3 regions of the Bacillus jepli genome follow, and region 1 is predicted to be linked to each of the others. Evidence: riboswitches for the same ligand, from Rfam matches in the RefSeq annotation. Region 1 holds a riboswitch; each other region holds the start of a gene.
The links. A riboswitch is a leader RNA that binds a small molecule or an ion and turns the genes downstream of it on or off. The one in region 1 is predicted to bind lysine.
Positions count from the first base shown of each region.

Region 2: linked by a shared signal. The riboswitch ahead of ABC371_RS11280 (Na+/H+ antiporter NhaC family protein) and the one ahead of ABC371_RS01375 (transporter substrate-binding domain-containing protein) in region 1 are both predicted to bind lysine.
Region 3: linked by a shared signal. The riboswitch ahead of ABC371_RS12755 (aspartate kinase) and the one ahead of ABC371_RS01375 (transporter substrate-binding domain-containing protein) in region 1 are both predicted to bind lysine.

Region 1 is NZ_JBDFMO010000001.1:276,675-279,961, reverse strand. Features, by position in the region: gene ABC371_RS01380 (MFS transporter) at 1-939, shown strand, start outside; lysine riboswitch at 1,061-1,241, shown strand; gene ABC371_RS01375 (transporter substrate-binding domain-containing protein) at 1,345-2,184, shown strand; gene ABC371_RS01370 (amino acid ABC transporter permease) at 2,250-2,996, shown strand; gene ABC371_RS01365 (amino acid ABC transporter ATP-binding protein) at 3,015-3,287, shown strand, end outside.
Region 2 is NZ_JBDFMO010000001.1:2,216,185-2,219,471, reverse strand. Features, by position in the region: gene ABC371_RS11285 (sodium-dependent transporter) at 1-298, opposite strand, end outside; gene ABC371_RS11280 (Na+/H+ antiporter NhaC family protein) at 547-2,130, opposite strand; lysine riboswitch at 2,267-2,450, opposite strand; gene yunB (sporulation protein YunB) at 2,543-3,287, opposite strand, start outside.
Region 3 is NZ_JBDFMO010000001.1:2,488,820-2,492,106, reverse strand. Features, by position in the region: gene ABC371_RS12755 (aspartate kinase) at 51-1,295, opposite strand; lysine riboswitch at 1,568-1,746, opposite strand; gene uvrC (excinuclease ABC subunit UvrC) at 1,814-3,287, opposite strand, start outside.

The sequences.
Region 1 (3,287 bases):
GCGAGTGGATTTTCCGCATTAACAACGTCCCTCTTTTTATTTTTAGTACTTCGCTTTTTTGTTGGGATGGGGCTTGGTGGAGAATTACCCGTTGCTTCAACTCTCGTTTCAGAGAGTGTAGAAGCGAAAGAGCGTGGGCGAGTAGTGGTTCTACTTGAAAGCTTTTGGGCATTTGGTTGGCTCGTTGCAGCACTTATTTCATATTTTGTTATTCCGTCATATGGCTGGCGAATTGCCCTTATTATTAGTGCGGTACCTGCTCTTTATGCGATTTATTTACGACTAAATCTTCCGGACTCTCCAGCGTTTTCACCAAAGAAAGTGGAGAAACGTACGGTTTTCCAAAACGTCCGAGATGTGTGGTCGAAGAAATATGCACGGTCCACATTCGTACTTTGGATGGTATGGTTTACAGTTGTATTTTCATATTATGGTATGTTCCTTTGGTTACCAAGCGTTATGGTAATGAAAGGATTTAGTATGATTCAAAGCTTCGAATATGTATTAATTATGACCCTTGCTCAGCTACCGGGTTATTTTACAGCTGCCTGGCTGATTGAACGGGTGGGCAGAAAGTTTGTACTTGTTACTTATTTGCTAGGAACCGCAGGATCCGCCCTTGTTTTCGGGCAGGCAGAAACGACTGCAGTTCTCATTGTTTCAGGTATCTTTTTATCCTTCTTTAACCTCGGTGCATGGGGGGCTTTATATGCGTACACGCCAGAACAATACCCGGCTGTTATTCGTGGGACAGGTGCTGGTATGGCCGCAGCGATTGGGCGTGTAGGTGGAATTCTTGGACCACTCCTCGTAGGCTCACTCGTTTCTGCAGGTCAATCCATTAGTCTCATTTTTACGCTGTTTTGCATAAGTATTGTGATTGGTGTGATTATACTTGCCTTTTTTGGGAAAGAAACAAAGCAGATTGAATTAACCTAAAAAAAGAGTCATCAAAAGACAATTGACGTAGTTTGCTAGATATTTTAAAAATTTATGGTTGACGGAATTATAGATATTATTGTAGTATAAAAAAACAATCGAATAAGGCCTCACTTTTTCTTAGTGAGGTAGAGGCGCGATATTTAACAGTCCTTAGTGGAGTTTGAGAAGCAGTGATGCTAAGGAGAAGGAAATGTCGCCGAAGTGTGTAATATTCTCACTATTACATGCTGGGTCTGTAGTTAAGAGCTGCAGGACTGTCTCAATAAACCCTCCGTTTATTGAGTTGTGCTATCTCATTTGGGATAAAAGAGAGGACTTTAGGGAAACGATACAGCGACCTGGGTATATCTCAGGTCGTTTTTTTGTGTCGAAATTTTTAAAAAAAATAGGGGGAAATACATCATGAGAAACAAACTATCATTATTCGTCGTTTTATTAGTTACAACCACTCTTTTATTAGCAGGGTGTGGGACAAGCAGTAGTTCTAATTCTGGATCATCTTCAGAGGATCATACATTTAAGGTCGGTCTTGAAGCCGGATATGCGCCATTTAACTGGACTCAAAACGATGATTCTAACGGTGCAGTTAAAATTGAAGGGTCTCAAGAATATGCGGGCGGTTATGATGTAGAAATCGCGAAAAAAGTGGCTGAAGGATTAGGAAAAGAATTAGTGATTGTTAAAACAGAATGGGATGGCCTTGTACCGGCTCTAACATCAGGGAAAATTGATGCGATTATCGCTGGTATGTCACCGACAGCAGAACGTAAAGAAGCAATTGACTTTTCGGACAATTACTATACTTCAAATCTAGTCATGGTTGTGAAGAAAGGCAGCAAGTATGAAAATGCAACCTCTATTCAAGATTTCAAGGGAGCAAAGGTTACAGCTCAATTAAATACATTCCACTATACAGTGATCGATCAAATTGAAGGTGTGGAAAAGAAAACAGCAATGGACAACTTCCCAGCAATGAGAGTGGCGCTTGAATCAGGAATGATTGATGGATACGTTTCAGAACGACCAGAAGGTGTTAGTGCTTCATCTGCAAATGAGAACTTTGTAATGGTAGAGTTTGAAGATGGATTTAAAACATCACCAGATGATACAGCAATCGCTGTTGGACTTCAAAAGGGCAGTGACTTAACAGATAAAATCAATGAAACGTTAGCAGGTATCTCTGAAGAAGAACGTACAAGCATTATGGATTCAGCGATTAAAAATCAACCAGCAGCACAATAAAAAAATACTAGAAACCGGCTGTACCACAACTACAGTCGGTTTTAAAAAGTAAAGGAGGAAGAAAGATGAGTTTTGAGTGGGTCATACGAATTATCACCGAAAACTGGCCAATGTTCCTTCGTGGTGCGGGTGTAACACTATTAATTGCTCTTATTGGGACAATCTTTGGGGCAGTGATTGGATTATTAGCAGGAGTGATCCGAACTATTCCGATGCCTGAACGTGGAGTGAACAAGCTATTTTTAAAAGTCATTAATGCCATCCTCTCCATCTATATTGAATTCTTCCGTGGAACACCGATGATTGTACAAGCGATGGTTATTTATTATGGTTCTGCGTTAGCATTTGGTATAGATATGAATGTTTTTGTTGCAGCGATAATTGTTGTATCGATCAATACAGGCGCCTATATGGCTGAGTATGTTCGTGGTGGGATTGTATCGATTGATAAGGGACAGTTTGAAGCCGCACATGCAATTGGAATGAATCATTTCCAAACGATGTGGAACGTTGTATTACCACAGGTTATTCGTAATATTCTCCCTGCAACAGGTAATCAATTTGTGATAAATATTAAAGATACATCGGTTCTGAATGTGATTTCCGTTACAGAATTATATTTCGTAACAAAATCAATTTCAGGGAATAATTTTAGATATTTTGAATCGTTTTTCGTAGCATGTATGATTTATTTTGTGATGACGTTTATTGTCACTAGAATACTACTATACTTTGAAAAAAAATTAGATGGCTCTGATACCTATACGATGATTGGGAACGATCGACCAGTACAAGTCAATCAACAACAATAGGAAGAAGGAGGAGAGAAAATGGAAAAAATTATTGATATTCAACATTTAAGCAAATCCTTTGGCACTCATGAAGTATTAAAAGATATTGATTTCTCGGTGAATAAAGGAGAAGTTGTCTCCATCATCGGTTCCTCCGGCTCTGGTAAATCAACTCTTCTTCGTTGTATTAATCTATTAGAAAGACCTAGCGGCGGGCAAATTATCTATCAAGGTGAAAATATATTGGATAACAATCATGATGTCGCTACCTATCGGAGACATTTAGGAATGGTTTTCCAACAATTTAACTTA
Region 2 (3,287 bases), 1.9 Mb from region 1:
AGGTTGCAATGACAAAGGATATGAATACTTGCCACCAACCGAGCCATTCCATCTTCTTATTTAAACGGAAAAATGACAAAGGGGCTGATCCTCTAAATTTTTGTCCAATTGTAAATTCGAGAATTAGGATTGGTATTCCTGCTGTTAAAATGGCAAATAAGTATGGAAGAAAGAAAGCACCTCCTCCATTTTCATAAGCAACATATGGAAATCTCCATATATTACCCAGGCCAACCGCAGAACCAATAGCTGCTAATACGAAGCCTGCCCGCGTCCCCCACAGTGGACGATTATCCATAAAACAAACCTCCCCTTTTCCACTTTAGTCTATTACCGTGGTAGCCCTTTAGCACTAGACCGAAGTTGGAAATTTTTATATATTCAGATTATTTTCTATAATCTATCTATTAGTATAGCCAGTCTTTAATCCTGTGTCAAAAGTTATTTTAACATTCAAATTATTTTTCATAAAAAAGAGACAAAGGTTCTTTTTCCCTTGTCTCATACATATTATTTAATTTTACAAAGCAAAATTCGAATAGTATTTTATGCCTTTTTCCTGTTCATTATTGTAATGACAAAGATAACAAATAATACGACAGTCGTAAGCAATCCTAATAAAGCATTACCCGTTAGACCTAATACGACATATCCAATTGCTGCGAAAATGGCAGAAGTGATAGCGTATGGAAGTTGGGTCATCACATGATCAATAAGATGACTGCCTGCACCTGTTGATGAAAGAATGGTTGTATCCGAAATTGGCGAACAATGGTCACCAAATACAGAACCAGCTAATACTGCAGCAAGAGCCGGAAGCATTAAATTGATATCTGACGCTGCTACGATATCTCCTGCGATTGGGAGCATCATTCCGAAGGTTCCCCAAGAAGTTCCTGTAGCAAATGCCATGATACCTGCTACAACAAATAGAATGACAGGTAAAAAGGAAATATTGATATTAGACTTTTCAACAAGGCCGGCTAAATATTTACCTGTTTCAATCTGCCCAATTAAGTCCACAATCACCCATGCAAATAATAAAATATAGACAGCTGGAAGCATTGATTTAATTCCTTCAATGATCCCCTTAGGGAGAAGACTTACACTAATTGCTTTTTTTGCATAGACTTGAACAAGGAATAAAAGTAGAGTGATAATAATTCCAATCAGACCGCCATTTAATAAAGACCCTGTAACATCTGTGTTTTCTAAAATTGAAAAAATCGTTACATTGCCTTCTGAAGCTTTATAGCCTGTCCAAAATAAGGAACCGACAGTACCGATTACTAATGCCATAATTGGCCAAACTAAATCTCCTACAGAACCCTTTTCACTTTGAGGCAATTCTTGTTTTAATTCTCCAAGTACTGGCTTTTTGGGATCGATCACCTCTCCAGTAGTCATTGCTCGATTTTCATGAACCTTCATACTTCCAATATTAATATTAAATACTGCAACCGCAAAGACCATTAACATAGCTGATATTACATATAAATTCATGGGAATGATTTGTATAAAAGCAGATAATGGTGAAACCTCAGATATCCCATGAGTTACTAGGATTGGTGCAATGATCGCAATAATATAAGCACCCCAGCTTGAAATCGGTGAAACAACACATATTGGTGCAGACGTTGAATCGATAATATAGGCTAGTTTTGCACGAGAAACCTTGTTCCGATCTGTAATTGGCCTACTCACTTGTCCAACAGCCAACGCATTAAAATAATCATCAATAAAAATAACAATCCCTAAAACAGCAGCTAACAGCTGTGCACCTGTTCTTGTTTTAACCTTTGTTTGAGCCCATTCTCCAAATGCACGGCTTCCTCCAGAGATTGAAATAAAGGCAGTAATAATGCCTAATAGGAATAAAAATAAGATAATATAGACATTCCAGGTATTGAGTGCGCCTTCTGAAACAAAGACCGCTTTAAAGCTATTCCAAATGGTGTAAACGATGTCTTGTAGCCAAGCGCCGATTCCTTCATTAAGTAATACTTTTCCGTGTAAAACGACTGAAGCCGACACAATTCCGACTCCAAGTGAGAGTAAAACTTTCCGTGTTAAGACAACCATAAGAAGAGCAATGATTGGTGGGATAATTGAATAAATAGTTCCAGACATAATAGATCCTCCAAAATTGATAATTCACAGAGGGCTGTTCGTACGTGGTGAAAGAGGTTCTTTTTTCAAATAAAAAGAGAGTAATGATAGAAAATAACTATCATTACCCTCTAGTAATGTTATGTTATCCTCCATCACGATCAGTAGCCCTCCATTATAGATCCGACTCTATAATGACAGTGTTACCCTTTTTCAAGGCAACCCCAACAAAAATAACGTTGACGAGTTCATTTTTGCTTCGGCGAAAAACCCTTTCAACTATGATCCACGTTGTCATCCTCACATAGTTTACTCATAAATTCCGCACCTCTACCTCATCGATCCGATAAGGTGGTATATTCATTTTTGATTTCCTTCTGTAGTATAAAACATTACACTCTATAAATCAATTATTCTAATATAGTATTTTTTGTTAATCCGTTGGAATTTCGATTGAAGGTGAAGAATCACTGCCATTGTTATAGAATTCTGGAACATCGTGCAAGATATTTTGATTGATCACAGGAACAATGGTTTCAATTTCAACCTCGCCTGTTGAAAATGGTAAAATAACCTGCATGGTCACAGTGGCTAAAACATTGTATTGAAACCATCCATTATTAATTCCCCACTCATCAATTCTTCCTTGTGGCGTTGTTTCTCCAAAACCAACCATATGGAATCGAATCGGAATTTCCGGACCCAAATTACCTAAGATGGCATTGTTTGTTGCTTCTCCTATCGGTACTTTAAAAACAAATCCCGTTTGCCCTGTTGCATCATCTTTTTCAAGTTCTAAATTAGGGTATTCCAGTTTATGAATGTCTCCTTGATTTACATACTTTAAGTATTTTTCAATATTTCCTAGGGTCTCTGTCGCCATTTTATTAACAACCTGAGTATTGTAACTAATTACTTTCCCCGTTTCATCTGTTTGGACAATACTTAAGTCCTCTTGAACTAATTCTTCCTCATTTAATTGTTGATTTATCGCATTTTTGATAACCGAAGCAGCTACCTTTTTTGTTTCATTTTCAGCATATGCCATAAGCGCAGGCTCAATCGCTTTATTAATAATAAATAATCCGAGAAACGTCGAGAAGATAAAAAAGACAATGGTTATTAAAAAGACGTAACGAAAAGGCAAGGGCCCTTTCCTTCTTGGATGTATGCGACGT
Region 3 (3,287 bases), 2.2 Mb from region 1:
GCGCCCAAAGGCAAATACTCTCCTCTGAACGACCCTGATTAATTTTTCGTTTATAGTTTAACTTTTGCTTTTTCTTCTTCCACTGCAGCTAAATTAAACGAATCATGTAAAGTTTCAACTGCACGAACCATACTTGCTTGTTCGACAACTGTAGAGACTTTAATTTCAGATGTACTTACCATTTTAACCTCAATGTTTTCTTGTGCAAGTACCTGGAACATATCAGCCGCAACCCCTGGATTTGAAACCATTCCAGAGCCTACAATCGATACCTTCGCTAACCCATCTTCATGTTGGATGCTTTCATATTTTAATAAATCTCTATTATTTTCCAAAACAGCTAATGTATCGCGTAAATCTTGAGTTTTTACTGAAAAAGAAATATTTGTATGATTTTCATCTGTCTGGTTTTGAATGATGATATCTACGTTTAGACCATTCTTTGCGAGTGTACCAAAGATGGTTGAAAGTGTGTGTAGTTCATTGGGTAATCCAGAAACGGTTACCCTTGTAATTTGGTCTTCAAAAGCAATTCCCCTAACAACTAGATTCTTTTCCATTGAAACTTCCTCCTCAATAACGGTTCCATTTTCTAGCTCTATACTTGAACGAACTTCAAGCGGCATTTCAAAGTTTTTTGCAAATTCGACTGCACGTGGGTGAAGTACACCTGCACCTAGGTTCGCAAGCTCCAGCATTTCATCATAAGAAATGGAATGAAGTTTACGAGCAGATGGTACTACACGAGGATCTGTTGTATATACACCCGTTACATCTGTGTAAATATCACATTTGTCAGCATTCAATGCTGCTGCAAGTGCAACTGCGGTTGTATCAGAACCACCTCGTCCAAGAGTCGTTATATCTCCAGAGCTACTGATCCCTTGGAATCCTGCAACGACAACAATTTTACCTTCTTTTAAGCTTTCGTTTACTCTTGAAACTTCAATATTTTCAATACGGGCATTGCTATGTATAGCTTCGGTTTCAATGCCAGCCTGCCAGCCTGTATAAGATACAGATTCATGCCCCTGTTCCTGTAAGGCCATTGATAATAGAGCAATTGTTATTTGTTCACCTGTACTTAACAACATATCCATCTCGCGTTTACTAGGCGAGCTTGTAATTTCATTTGCTAGGCTCACAAGCTGGTCTGTTGTTTTACCCATTGCAGATACAACAACCACAACTTGGTTTCCTGCTTCCACCTCTTGAATAACGCGATTAGCAACATTTTTAATTCTATCCGGTGACCCTACTGAGGTGCCTCCAAACTTTTGAACGATGATCCCCATGCTTATACCCTCTCCTTCAATTAATCAAATGCGCCTTGGCGTATTTGCGCCCAGATTTTAGGCCCACACGAGGTGGGTCACAAAGACGTTGCCACAGGATGTGGCGTTCCTAGTCTTTGATCCTATGCTCGATAACTTCCTCTAAAAAATCTGTGGCATCCGCCGGAGGCACTTATTTTATTCAACTGAGGTTAAACCTTAGTTGAATAAAATAAAAAAACAGCAATGAGATTATCTCATTGCTGTGATATACGTAAAAACAACGTGTCACACCGTGAGATAGCTCTCCAAGATTAATTCATCTTGACAATCTTACGTCTCTTAAACATAAGACCAGCCAAAAAGGGTATGAGTCCTTTTTCACTTCGGCAAACTTTCCTTTCAGCAATCATCATAGGGGCTCATCCCCCTCCTATTGCATACTGATAAAGCTTGCACCTCTATCATCACTTCAACGTAATGAAGTGTAATATTATATTAGTTAGGATTATATCAGAGTATTTTTAAAATAGCAACGACTATTCTTTTAATTTTTCATAGATGGCTTCAGCAGTAGGACGAGGAATATTCGCTTGCTGAATTTCCTCAATACTTGCTTCTTTCAACCTCTTGATTGAGCCAAAATGCTTTAGTATTGCTTTCTTTCGTTTTTCACCGACCCCAGGAATATCATCAAGCACTGATTGAAAAGCACTTTTCCCACGAACTTGACGATGAAAGGTAATCACAAATCGGTGTACTTCATCTTGAATCCGTTGGAGTAGATAAAACTCCTGGCTGTTCCTTGGTAATTCTACAATTTCAGGTGGTTCCCCAATTAACAACTCTGAGGTCCTATGCTTATCATCCTTCGCAAGTCCTGCTAACGGGATTTCTAATCCTAACTCATTTTCTAGAATATCCCTTACTGCAGCGAGATGACCTTTTCCTCCATCAATGAGGATTAAGTCAGGCAATGGAAGGTTTTCTTTGAGTGCGCGACTATATCTTCTTCGTACAACTTCCCGCATTGATTCATAATCATCAGGACCTTGAACCGTTTTAATTTTATATTTTCTATATTCCTTTTTATCTGGTTTTCCATCCGTAAAAACAATCATTGCTGAAACAGGGTCTGTTCCTTGGATATTTGAGTTATCAAATGCCTCGATTCGATGTGGTGTGTATATTCCCAATCGTTGGCCTAAGTTTTCTACTGCCTTGATTGTTCTCTCTTCATCACGTTCAATGAGAGCAAATTTTTCCGTTAACGCGATTTTAGCATTTTTTGTTGCTAAGTCTACTAGTTGTTTTTTCTTTCCTCGACTAGGCTGTTGAACATTTACTTCTAGTAATTGCTCCGCAATCTCATGGTCAATTGAACTAGGAAGTAAAACCTCTTTTGGTTTAAAATGATTTTCTTTCAAATAGAATTGGCCAAGGAAGGTTAAGAAGTCTTGTTCAGGCTCATTGTAAAATGGGAATAAAGAAACATCCCGTTCTATTAATTTACCTTGACGAATAAAAAAGACTTGAACACACATCCAGCCTTTATCAAAGGAATAACCGAAAACATCACGGTCGATAAAATCAGTCATAGTCATCTTCTGTTTTTCCATTGTTGTTTCAATATTTGTGATTTGATCGCGGTATTCTTTGGCTCTCTCAAAATCAAGTTCTTCCGAGGCCTTTATCATTTTTTCTGTTAATTCCGCTTTAATCTCTTTATATCCACCATTTAGAAAGCGAATAATATCGTCTACCATCTTTTTATTTGTTTCATCAGATACTTCGTTCACACAAGGAGCTAGACATTGACCGATATGATAATACAAGCAAACCTTATCTGGTAGAGTTGAACATTTTCGTAATGGATAAATCCGGTCTAAAAGTTTTTTTGTTTCAGTTGCTGCTTGAACATTCGGGTACGGTCCAAAATATTTACCCTTATCCTTCTTCACCTTTCGGGTTATCAACAAACGAGGATGTTTTTCAGCAGTAATTTTAATAAAC